Regions from separate parts of the Paraburkholderia kirstenboschensis genome, predicted to be linked through region 3. Evidence: predicted binding sites of a transcription regulator. Region 3 holds the regulator's gene; each other region holds the start of a gene.
The links. The regulator LexA, encoded in region 3, represses DNA repair genes until DNA is damaged. The targets are predictions, from matches to a motif close to ACTGTATNNNNATACAGT.
Positions count from the first base shown of each region.

Region 1: imuA (translesion DNA synthesis-associated protein ImuA) is a predicted target of LexA. The motif match lies at 1,741-1,758, and genes of this name have one in related genera.
Region 2: imuA (translesion DNA synthesis-associated protein ImuA) is a predicted target of LexA. The motif match lies at 1,815-1,832, and genes of this name have one in related genera.

Region 1 is NZ_CP136511.1:301,236-305,396, forward strand. Features, by position in the region: gene RW095_RS01525 (hypothetical protein) at 87-305, opposite strand; gene RW095_RS01530 (TPM domain-containing protein) at 1,050-1,598, opposite strand; gene imuA (translesion DNA synthesis-associated protein ImuA) at 1,770-2,477, shown strand; gene RW095_RS01540 (SOS response-associated peptidase family protein) at 2,568-3,530, shown strand; gene RW095_RS01545 (hypothetical protein) at 3,611-4,144, shown strand.
Region 2 is NZ_CP136513.1:1,876,099-1,880,259, forward strand. Features, by position in the region: gene RW095_RS30980 (Y-family DNA polymerase) at 1-1,166, opposite strand, end outside; gene imuA (translesion DNA synthesis-associated protein ImuA) at 1,096-1,803, opposite strand; gene RW095_RS30990 (ketopantoate reductase family protein) at 2,126-3,037, opposite strand; partial or broken gene RW095_RS30995 (sensor histidine kinase) at 3,180-4,161, opposite strand, start outside.
Region 3 is NZ_CP136513.1:949,910-954,070, reverse strand. Features, by position in the region: gene cysT (sulfate ABC transporter permease subunit CysT) at 1-360, opposite strand, end outside; gene RW095_RS27045 (sulfate ABC transporter substrate-binding protein) at 511-1,560, opposite strand; gene lexA (transcriptional repressor LexA) at 1,873-2,523, shown strand; gene RW095_RS27035 (hypothetical protein) at 2,653-3,009, shown strand; gene RW095_RS27030 (DUF2939 domain-containing protein) at 3,123-3,794, shown strand; gene RW095_RS27025 (universal stress protein) at 3,962-4,161, opposite strand, start outside.

The DNA.
Region 1 (4,161 bases), on a different replicon from region 3:
GCCCAACGGGAAGCAGGTCCAATACAGAAGGCCTTCTGCAAAAGGAGCCATCAGGAGGTCGTGTAGTAAATCCAGGCTAAAATCAACTATCCGTGACTGTCTATCCAGGCCAGTGCCCACGCGAGCCCCGCCTGTTCTGCTTCCGCTTCGGCATTGAATAAGCCAAGCACTCCAGATGCTTCAACGAGCTTGTTGTTTCTGGTAATAGTGCCGCTAGCAGCAAACCGTTCCGGCGCGAGGATGGCTTCCTGCTGAAGGATAGCGTGGCCCCACACGTTGTATCCGCGGTAGGTTTCCGATTCCACTATCGCGTAACCTGAACGGGCGCATGACGAGAGTCCACGCGGAGCACGTTGCCCTCGGGTGTGATTTGTCGCGGGATGTCCGATACATCAGGCGCTTTGGCTCGCGAGGATTGCGGTGCCGAATGTAATTTCACAGGAAGCTTCGCCACGGATGCAATAGGGGGCAGCCGGCGGGATTTCACAGCGAGCCGCGCCCGTTGCCTAGGCTTCCATTGCCCATGCGCGGCTTTCCCATACGCTTGTCCGCGTGCCTCCGGCGGGTTCCAGGTTTCCGTATAGTGCGCTGCTGCCGACACTGTTGACGCGACCACCAGCAGGATTGCGCCTGCACCCACAAATCGAAACATGTTTTCTCCTGCTGCCGCCTATTCTGCTTGCCGGTATCTCATGCACCGCACGATTTGTCGAGCCGACGCATAAACCGTCGCTTCCTGCTCAGTAGTCCCGGTCACTCCCGCACTGTCAACGGCGCCAGTTGTTCCTCCGGGCCGACGTGGCGAGGCCACTGAGTGGCCATTGTCTCACGCAAAGAACGCCGCAGAGGCCGCCTTGCTTCGGCGTATCGCCGGGTTCATTTTCCTGCTCGCCACCCGCTGATTTCCTCTGCAACGCAAACGCCGCGATTTTCGCCATAGGGGGGCGAAGGCCTACGCACACGTATGTGCAACCGTTCGTAGCGGCCACGGGCTTTTCGTTGGTGCGCGCCAACTGTTGCAACAGTGTCCTCGACAATCCCCGGCTCCTTTAGCTTCGTAGCACTGATGGCGAAGTCGGCAACTCGTCGCGCTCTGGCTGCAACGAGGGGAAGTGTCGTTCCAGCAACGCTGTCACTCTGCGAATCCCTCTCACAGCGCCGGACTCGTATTGACCGCGTCTGAACTCGGCCTCCATCTCACGGCAGATGACTTCCCACTCGTCTGCACCGACTCGCGCATGAATGCCTCGGTCCGCCACAATCTCAACATCCCGGTCGGCGAGCAGCAGATATATGAAGACGCCGTTGTTGTACTCGGTGTCCCAGACCCGAAGCTCAGAGAACACCTCAATCGCTCGTTCTCGCGCGGATTCTCCTCTGAGCAGAGCACCGCTGTGCAGTGCGCCTTCGACGGCAAACTCAACCTGGCCGATATGTGCCTGATGACTCTCCCGAACAGCTTTTTCAATTGCGTTCAGTGACCGTCCTGGAAACGCGGACGCTACCCGCCAGCGAGTCATGAACAAATGTCTGATGATTCGGGACAGGTTCCTGATTACCACCTGCCTGAGGCACCGCCGCCGCCAAAGCCGCCGCATCCCCCGGGAAAGGTGTCTCGACTGGAACCGCCACCGAGGCCGCCGCGCCCTCCGCCGATGTATCGCCCACCGACGTATGCGCCGAGACCGCTGACCAAGTCAAGAAACGCCGGTTAACATTTAACAGTCTCACCTGTAGGATACTGTACATCCATACAGGTATTTTAAGCAATGACCACCGCGGCGGCGTCCCCTGAAGCGATACATCCGTCCCTGTGGCGGGCGTCTCAGCTCGCACATGGGCGAGGTCGGGTAATCGAGACTGGCTACCCGGCCTTGTCGGCAGAACTGCCGGGCGGTGGGTGGCCGGTGGGCGCATTGGTGGACCTGCTGGTGCAGCACCCTGGCGTCGGTGAACTTAGGCTGCTGCGTCCAGCGCTCAGCGGGACAGATAGCCGGCCAATCGCGTTCGTTCAACCGCCGCATACACCCGACGGGCTTGGACTCAGCTACATCGGCCTGTCGCTGGACCGGATGCTTCGAGTCAAGGCACCGAAGACAGCGGACGCGCTTTGGTCGGTAGAACAGATACTGCGGGCAGGAAGTTGCGGGGCGCTCGTTTTCTGGACCCAGTACGCGCAGTCTTCATCGCTTCGACGCCTGCACCTTGCTGCGCAGTCATCGGAAACTCTCTTCGTGATGGTCCGGCCGCTCGCCGCAGCACAGGACGCGTCGCCAGCACTATTGCGGCTGGCGCTCAAACCGTCTGCCGATGGTCTGACCGTCGACATTGTGAAACGACGAGGACCCTCATGCGCGGAGCCCTTGGCGGTTGCCCTTCAACCTACGCCCGTTTTGCTGTCGCGGCATGCGCGTCTCTCGCGCGGGTCGCCTGCCGAAGTTGCGACTGGAAGTCGGCGGAAGGAAGTGCTTGCCTGAGCTCAATACGGTAGTGTCGTGCACGAACGTTGCGTTGGAGGGCCGCGGCCCAGTAAGTGCTTATCATGCTCGCAAAGAACGGAGGCAGTTATGTGCTACTCGGCTCAAGTCGTCGCAGACTATAGGAAATTTGTGCGCACGTTTGGCGCCATCATGGACATCCACGAGTTCGCGCGTCTGTTCTTTGAGCGAGCGGAGGGCATTAGCAAATCCAAGATACCCAAAGCCATGGAAGACGCGTTTGCTGAACCGCAGGATGACGCAGAGCGTGAAATCAATGCTCTCATCGCCAGATACGCTTCGGCGCAGGCTACCAAATTCGAGCAGGAGCTGTTCAAACAACGGAAGCGTCTAGCCGACGCCGAACGCACGTTGCAGACGAAGCTCACTAAGGCTGCAACGGAAAGCCAGCGAATCGCGACCGACAAGATTGCCTGGGCGAAGGGCAAGCTAGAGGACCTGCAGCGAACCGAGCCACAACCGCGCGACGCGCGCATCTTTCCGGGCAACTATGCGCCCGTGATGGTGATGGAGAACGGGCAACGATTCGTCAAGCCCATGCGCTATCAGTGCCGCATTGCTGGAAAGCCCGCGTCTTACGACATCAAGTTTCCCGGCACTTACAACGCGCGCCGGGATAGCCTCGAAGGTTTCTGGGCACCTTGCTTTGGGCATACCCATGCGGTCCTTCTCGTTGAAGTGTTTTACGAGAATGTGAGCAAGGCGAAATTCGAAAATACACTACTTGAGACGCACGAGCGCGATGAGAACGTCGTCCTCGAGTTCCGTCCGAGCAACGGCGAGCTGATGCACGTTGCCTGTCTGTGGTCACGGTGGAGCGCGCCGGGCCAGCCGGACCTACTGTCGTTTGCGGCCATTACGGATGAACCTCCTCCAGAGGTGGCCGCAGCGGGGCACGACCGGTGCATCATTCCTATCAAGCCCGAAAACATAGATGCATGGCTTAATCCCGACCCGAAGAACCTGGAGGCCATGTACGCAATACTTGATGACCGAGACAGGCCGTATTACGAGCACAGGTTGGCGGCGTAGCGATGCGTACTCGCTCATACCTTCTTCTGGTTTGATGACAGCGGTTTTTAGTAACATTGCGAGGACGATTGAGTAACGCAATGAATCAGGATTCGGTACGCAGGCACCACATGGATATTTTTTACTATTGGCAGAAGCTGGAGCAAAACCTCAAGAACGGTGAGGTCGGCTATTTCGGCTCCAACAACACGAAAATCCTCGAACTCTCAGAGCGGTTGCCCAAGCGCATCTGGGTGTTCAAAACCCCAAGAGGGATGAAGGGGTCTATCCAGTTGGTCGGCTCGCTGCTTGTCAGCGATGAGCCTTGCGTCGCTATAAAGACCGACTACCCTCATGTCATCTATTACGACCCGTTCTCGCCGGATTCCGTGATGTTCACGGACTCCGATACTCCGCAGCGTATCGAGGCGGTCTCTGCCTACTTCCAGTATCGATTCCACGTCGCGTTTAGTGCCAATTTCAACGGCGATGCCGGGGTCCAAGCTATGGAATCGAATGTAGTTCGCGGGTTCGACGTCCTCGTTGCTGACTGGGGAAGATGCCAAATGCTGGAGCGCGTCAGAGACCGCAAGAACGTCCAGCCCATCAATCCATTCGCGCATCAGTCAACCTGACGTCACTGGACGGTTCC
Region 2 (4,161 bases), 930 kb from region 3:
GCGACTTCCGGCCGATGGTCGGGGCTCGGCGCGGGCCGCAGCACGTTCTCGTCACCCAGCCGGGCGACCAGCAGTTCGAGCAGCCGTGCATGATCTTCCTTCGAGCCGCCGGGCTCGGGAAAAAGCGTGTCGGAAGCCGGCACAGCGGACTCCACTTTCGAGGCATCCAGACGCAATGCGATAACCGGCGCGGTGAGTTCGATGCGATGCAGGCGCTCCTTCAGCAGCCTCACCAGGTGTTCTTCGCGCCACGTTGGCTCGCCGAGAGCAATGTCGATGGTGGTGGGTTCGATGGCGTCGCGCCCCCGCTCGTGCTCCAGCAACAAACGTATTGCGGTGACCGCGAACTGCTTTGCGCAGAGCCAGCCGCACAACTGCACGATAAGCCGATGCGCGCCGAACACGGCGCCGTCCGCATGTTCGAGCCGGTCCGGCATTTCGATGCGCGCGGAAAACGTGGGCGGCAGTTCGAGCCAGTCGAAGAGTTCCGGCGCGGTGCCAAATGCGCGGTCGAGCGAATCGAGCAGATGTTCGCCGCAGCGCCGCTGCAACCCGGCGCGCGGCAGCCGGCGGATGTCGGCGATGGTTTCGCAGCCGAGCCCCGCGAACCAGTCGGCGAACTCACGCACCTCGGGGACCGCGACCATTGGCAGCGCGGCGAGCCGCTGTTCGAGCGTGGACAGCTTCAGCACGCGCCGTGCGCCCCGCCCCTTCGCATATCGCGCCAGCAGCCACGCGCCCTGGCCGGTCGGCGCGGCGCTCACGCGCGCGGTGAGACCGAGCGTGGCAAGCAGCGCCTTCGCCTCGCGGCACAGCGCAAGCAGTCCGCCAAAGAGGCGCAGGCTCGCGCCTATTTCCACGACGACAGTCGCTTCATCGAGCAGCGCGACTTCGGGCGAAAAGCGCATTAGCGCCATGCCGACTTCGCGTTGTGCGGACTGCTCGCGGGCGAAGTCGCGTTCGTGCATGTCTGTCTCCGGCGACAGCGTGAGAACGCCACCGCGTTTCATGCCGAGCCGCACTCCGGCCGCGCGCGCGACGCTGTCCGCAATCACGACCTTGTCCTTCTCGAGCACGACACTGCCGTGAGCGGGCTCAGGCGACCACTTCGGTCTGAAAACTTCGAGCGGCAACTTCGGCAGGTGAACGGCGAGGAAGACGCGCATGTCGTGACAGCAAAACAGGAGTGGGTTGAAGGGGAATCGACAGGGGCTCCGCGCGCGTGGGCCCTCGTCGTTTCACGATGTCGACGGTCAGGCCGTCGGCAGATGGTTTGAGCGCCAGCCGCAACAGCGCCGGCGACGCGTCCTGAGCGCTCGCGAGCGGCCGCACCATGACGAAAAGCGTCTCCGACGACTGCGCCGCCAGATGCAGGCGCCGAAGTGACGAAGCCTGCGCATACTGCGCCCAGAAAATCAGCGCGCCGCAACTGCCGGCACGCAGAATCTGTTCTGCCGACCAGAGCGCGTCCGCCGTTTTCTGCGCCTTGACGCGCAGCACCTGCTCAAGCGACAGGCCGATGTAGCTGAGCCCGAGGCCGTCCGGTGTATGCGGGGGCTGGACGAACGCGATGGGCCGGTTGCCCGCGGCACTGAGTGCGGGTCGTAGCAGCCGCAGCTCGCCTACACCCGGCTGCTGCACGAGCAGGTCGACCAGTGCGCCCACCGGCCAGCCGCCACCCGGCAGTTCAGCCGATAGCGCCGGGTAGCCGGTGTCGACCACCCGCCCCCGACCGCGCGCAAGCTGGGACGCCCGCCACAGGGACGGGTGTATCGCTTCGGGCGGTGGAGAAGACGCGGTCATAAACGAAAATACCTGTATGGATGTACAGTATCCTACACGCATTTTCGCGACGGGGAACAGGCACTTTTTTCGGGAGCAAACGGAGGGACAGGTGTGGGCCCAGGCTCGTGGGCCATCCATTTCAAAGAAAACGCCATCAACGCGGGCACTTCCCGACGCACACCGTCATCGCGACGGTGTGCGGTCTGAATCCCAATGAAAGGACTCGAAGGATGCGATCATGAGCGCGTTGCGGCTGCGCTCATGACGCGTCGACGCGAACGAATGCGAGGACGTTCGAGCACCGTCAGCGCCTTCTCCGCGTTCAGGCGCTGTCGCCACATCACAAGCCCGCGCTTTGCCGATTGTCCAGCACCTGAACGAGCATCAGCAGAAGATGATTCACTGGCGTCGGAATGCCGAGCGCGCGTCCGCGACGCACGATGTGGCCGTTAAGATGATCGATTTCGCTGCGCCGGTTGCGCGCGACGTCTTGCGCTGTCGACGAATACTGTCCCGCCGGAATCGTGCTCATGATGCTTTGCACTGTAGCGTTCACATCGTCCGGCATGGCGACGCCGTCCGCACGCCCCACGGCAATGCACTCGGCGACGATATCGCGCATGGCTGTTTCCACGCCCGCGCCGCCCAGCCGGCGCAACTCGCCTAACGGCAACTGCACTAGCGCCGAGATAGCGTTGTATGCGCAGTTCAGTACGAGCTTCTCCCATAGCGCGCCGCGCACGTTGGGCGATAGCGCCGTCTGGATGCCGGCGGCATTGGCCACGCGCGCCATGCGCCCGGCGGCGTCGCCCGGTTCGACGATCAGTTCGCCGCGCCCGTGATGCCGCACGTGCCCCGGCCCGGCCATCTCACACGCGACATAGACCACCGCCGCGCAAACTTCCTGCGTCACGACGCTACGCACGCGCTCCGCGTTGTCGACGCCGTTTTGCAACGTGACGATCAGCGCATCGCCGCGAAGATGCGGTTTCATGGCAGCCGCGGCCGTCTCGGTGTCGGACGATTTCACGCACAAGAACACCAGTTCCGCGCCCGCGACGCCGCTCGCCTCCGTGCTCGCCGATACGGCAATCGCCTCGTCGAAAAACGGCGTCTGCAGACGCAGCCCTTCCCGCCCGATCGCGCGAACATGATCCGGCCGTCCGATCAGCACCACGTCGTGCCCGGCTCGCGCGAGCATTCCGCCATAAAAGCAACCCACGGCGCCAGCGCCCATCACTGCAACTTTCATTCACATCCTCGAAAGAGATTTATCAATGCCTTGCATCAACTTCGTTCTGTCCCGCACATGAAGCTCCAGCTACAACACGCGAAACTGCTCGCTTATTCCGCGAATTCGCGTGGGCGGTTTTCCATCTCGCGCTGCCTGAAGATCACGCTACTGCGAGAGGCAGCGTCAACCTTGCTTCGAGTCCGCCGTTACGGCGGTTTTCCAGTTGCAGTTCGCCGCGCATCGCGAGCGTGAGACGCCGCGCGAGCGTCAGGCCCAAGCCGGAATCCGGCGCTCGCGCTGCCGTGCGCGGCGCACGATACCAAGGCGCGAACACGGTTTCCATTTCGGCCGGCACGATACCGGGCCCTGAGTCGACCACTGCGAGTACCACGCGCCGTGCATCGACGCGCACGCACAAACGCACGGCGCTGTCATAGCGCAACGCGTTGTCGATCAGATTGACGAGCACGCAGCGCAGCGCATGCGGGCACGTCACAACCGGATAACCCACCTCGCCTTCGAGTTCTACCGAGCGGCCGGCGTCCCTGTAGTTTTATCGACGAGCGCGCCGAGCAGTCCATCCGCATCCAAGCACTGCAACGGTTGTCCCGCCCAGCATTGCATTCGCGCGCAAGCGAGGCTTGCCTCGACCAGTTCGCCCATCTCGGCGAGATCGCGCTCGATCGCGTCGCGCACTTCGCCGTCGTCGAGCCGCTCACACCGCAAAGCCATGCGTGTCAGCGGCGTGCGCAGGTCGTGCGCATAAGCTGCGAGCACGTCGAGCACCTGGGCGACGCGTTCGGCGTCGTAGCGCTGCGCGCCGTTGATCGCGCGTGCCAGACGCGCGACCGTGGGCGGCCCGAACTCGGCCAACGTTTGCGGCAACGTGTCCGTGCTGCTGCGCTGCTCGATCGTGGCGGCGAGGCGCGCGATGCTCGAACGCTGCTCGTACGCATACACCCACAGCGCCGCCGCGAGCAGCCCGAAGCCGGTCGCGAGGAGACAGGCGATCGGCAGAAGGTTGCTGTCGGCGCGGCACGGCCGCGTGTAGAGCATCGCCGCGTGCGCAGCGGGTGCGCTCATCGTGACGAATAGCGCGACGAGCAGCGCGACGAGCAGCGCGAACAGCGCGATCGCGCTCA
Region 3 (4,161 bases):
CACGGCCGCGAGCGAAATGCCGGCCACCGACGTGGGCAGTGCAAACGGCAGATCGACCACGGCGTCGACGATGCGTTTGAACGGAAACCTGTACCGCACGAGCACCCATGCGACCAGAAAGCCGAACACCGCGTTGATCAGTGCGCCGCCGAGCGCGGAGAAGAATGTCAGCCGGTACGAGGCCAGCACACGCGGCGAACTGACGGCGCGCACGAACTGACTCCAGTCGAGGGACGCCGTCTTCAGAAAGGTCGCCGCGAGCGGAATCAGCACCACGAGGCTCAGATAAGCCACCGTGATGCCGAGTGTCAGGCCGAAACCGGGCAAGGCGCTTGGTTTGCGGAAGGTCAACGTGGTCATGCTCGTTACTCTTTCAGTTGATGCTCGTGTTGCCGGCCGCCTGGTCCTGATCGGCCAAAAGCGCGCCAATGGCGCGCTCCGGAAAGTGACGCGCCGTGGCGCGTCGCGTTGCCTCGGTCCACGCCTGCTGCGGCGCGGACCTCGGCTGTGTTACTGCGGCTGGTAGATCGAATCGAACACGCCGCCGTCGGCAAAGTGCGTCTTCTGCGCGTTGGCCCAGCCGCCGAACGAATCGTCGACCGTGTAAAGCTTCAGCTTCGGAAACTTCGAGGTCAGTTCGGCCGGAACCTTGTTCGAACGCGGACGGTAGAAGTTCTTCGCGGCGATTTCCTGGCCCTGCTCGCTGTAGAGGAAATTCAGATACGCTTCGGCCAGCTTGCGCGTGCCGTGCTTGTCGACGACCTTATCCACCACCGCCACCGGCGGCTCGGCCAGAATGCTCACGGACGGCACGACGATTTCGAACTTGTCCGGACCGAATTCCTTCAGCGACAGGAACGCCTCGTTTTCCCACGCGATCAGCACGTCGCCAATGCCGCGTTGCACGAAGCTGGTGGTCGCGCCGCGCGCCCCGGAATCGAGCACGCCGGCATTCTTGTACAGCTTGCCCACGAATTCCTTGGCCTTCTGGTCATTGCCGCCCGGCTGATGCGCGGCATACGCCCACGCCGCGAGATAGTTCCAGCGCGCGCCGCCCGAGGTCTTCGGATTCGGCGTCACGATCGACACGCCCGGTTTGGTCAGATCGTCCCAATCCTTGATGTGCTTCGGATTGCCCTTGCGCACCAGAAACACGATCGTCGACGTGTACGGCGACGCGTTGTCGGGCAAGCGCTTCTGCCAGCCTTTGTCGATCAAACCTTTGTTCGCGATCGCGTCGATGTCGTAAGCGAGCGCGAGCGTCACGACGTCGGCCTGCAAGCCGTCGAGCACCGAGCGCGCCTGCGCGCCCGAACCGCCGTGCGACTGCTTGAACGTGACGGTCTCGCCGGTCTTCGCCTTCCATTCCTTGGCGAAAGCCTGGTTCACGTCCTGGTAGAGCTCGCGAGTCGGGTCGTAGGAAACATTCAGCAGCGTCGTGTCGGCGGCTTGCGCGTGGCCGGCCGCGCCGAGGGCGCCGAGCGCGGCTGCCGCGCCGAACGCGAGCGCTGCGATGAGTTTTCGGCTCCTGCCTGCCCGACCCGTGTCCTGATGATTCATGTCAAGTTCTCCGCGTGTTGGTGCGCTGAAACAGCGTGTGGTGTTGTTTTGCGTCGGATCACGTGCACATGAGCGCGACTGGAAGGCCAGTCTATCGAAGCGCTTTCATCATTAAAAATAATGTTTATTCATTTTTTAATACGCAAAAGTGGTAATGACAGCCAGATAAGGCGTTGCGGCACGAAAACGGATGTTTTGACGCCGATTTACGACGTTGCAGCGAGGCGTCCACTCCCGAACTTAAAGTAAAGCTTGAATTGCGCCGGATACTGTATAAAAATACAGGCACCTGTTCATCCATACAGTGACGCCATGACCAAACTCACCGCACGACAGCAGCAGGTTTTCGATCTGATCCGCCGGGCCATAGACCGCACCGGTTTTCCGCCCACGCGTGCGGAGATCGCCGCCGAACTCGGTTTCAGCTCGGCAAACTCGGCTGAAGAGCATCTGCGGGCGCTTGCCCGCAAGGGCGTGATCGAACTCGCGGCCGGCGCGTCGCGCGGCATTCGCCTGCTTGCCGGCCCGGACGACGCGCCGCATCAGTTCACGTTGCCGCACGCCAGCATCATGCAGCTGTCGCTGCCGCTCATTGGCCGGGTTGCCGCCGGCAGTCCGATCCTCGCGCAGGAACATATCGCGCAACACTATGCGTGCGACCCGGCGCTCTTCTCGAGCAAGCCCGATTACCTGCTCAAGGTGCGCGGACTGTCCATGCGCGACGCGGGTATCTTCGACGGCGATCTGCTCGCGGTGCAGAAAAGAAGCGAGGCCAAAGACGGCCAGATCATCATTGCGCGGCTTGGCGACGACGTCACGGTCAAGCGCCTGAAGCGCCGCGCGAACGGTATCGAGCTGATTGCCGAGAACCCCGATTACGAGAACATCTTCGTTGAGACAGGCAGCGCGGACTTCGCGCTCGAAGGCATCGCTGTCGGGCTGATCCGCCCGGGCGAGTTCTGACAGCGCCGGGTCGGCTCAATGAGCAACAAGCTCAGTGCGTCATTAGTGCGTCCTCAGTGCGTCATTAGCCAACCGCCCGCCTGCTCACCGACTAAAGCAGTACTCATGTTGAATCGCCCGGAGAGACTCATGGAACGCCTTGCCCGTCTGTTGCCGTTTCGCCAGTTCGGCCGTCTGCGCCATCTGCGTAAGCTGGTGCCTTGCTCACTGATCGAAGCGTCCACGGCCGCTACCGCGTCGCTGTTCGACTCGCCCGCTCGCGGCTCCGACCTGCAGGCCGCGTTGCCGTCTTCACTACCGGCATTCGCCCGCGTTTCGCTGAATTCAGGGCTCAATACTGCGGAGCCGGAGCGCCGCGCGCCGGTGCGCGTCTACCATGGGCCGTCCCGGCTCATCATGGTCGGCACTGTGGATGCGGTGTGCCGCATGATCGACCGTTGCATCGCCGAGGAAACCAATGTCCACGGCGCGGTGTTCGAGTCCTGATGATCTGTGAGGTGTGCGGGCGCGCCGTGGCCACATGCTTTGTGGCAGCGCACGGATCGTTTCAGCGTGGCCGCGGTCCACGTTAGATCACACCTGACGGAGATTTCCGCTCGATGGCAGTTCGAACAAACAGGAAGCGCAGCGCCCGTCCGCTGATCGTCACGCTGATAGTTATCGCGGTGATCGCGGCGTTGGGCTTTGCTTATGCCTCGCCATATATCGCGCTCAATAACCTCAAACGCGCGGCCAACGCACGTGACGCGCAGACGGTGAATCGGTACGTCGATTTTCCGGCCTTGCGCGAGAGCCTGAAGCAGCAAGTCACAGGCTTGCTGACGCGCCGGCTGGACTCACATGGAAACGGCAATCCGTTGGCTGCGATCGGCGCGATGATTGGCGTCGCATTGATCGGCCCGCTCGTCGACGCGTATGCAACTCCCGACGGCGTGGCTGCGCTGCTGAACGGCATGCCGCCGCGCGGTGAGCCCGGTGAGCGGCCGAACGCTGCGCCGGTCACCGGCAATCCGCCCGTTGCCAGCGCGCCTGCGCCCGCATCGCCCGGTGCGGACATCGACGCGCCTGGCGGCGCTACCGGGAATGCGAGCGGCAACGCGACCACCAGGGGCGCCCCGCCGCAACCGCCGCAAACCACAGCCGGCTATCGCAGCCTCAACGAGTTCGCAGTCACCTACCAGCACGGCGCCGGGGACGCGCGTTACTCCGCCATCTTCATCCGCGAAGGTCTCTTCACGTGGAAGCTGGCAGCGGTCAATCTGAACGAGTGAGCGTCAGGCGCGGCGTGTCAGACCGAACACTCACGCCGCCGATCAGACTGAACGCCCACGCCGCTCACGCCCCACACTCCGCCCAACCCGCTCATCCGGCCGAACGCTCGCGTCCCGCACCAAGGCTGCATGCCTGGCGCGTGTGGCCGCACGCCCGAACCGCACTCTCAGGCCGCTTCTTGCTGCTGCTCATGCGCGGAAGAACACGCGACCAGAATGCTGCATGACACTCGGTCGAGCAGCGGTGTATTGCCTGCGCCCATCCACCATCGGGACAAGCCCGTGCGGCAACGGTGGCCCACCACCACGAGGTCGACGTGCAACTCATTCGCAAGATTGGCGATCTCGTCGATCGGATGGCCGAACG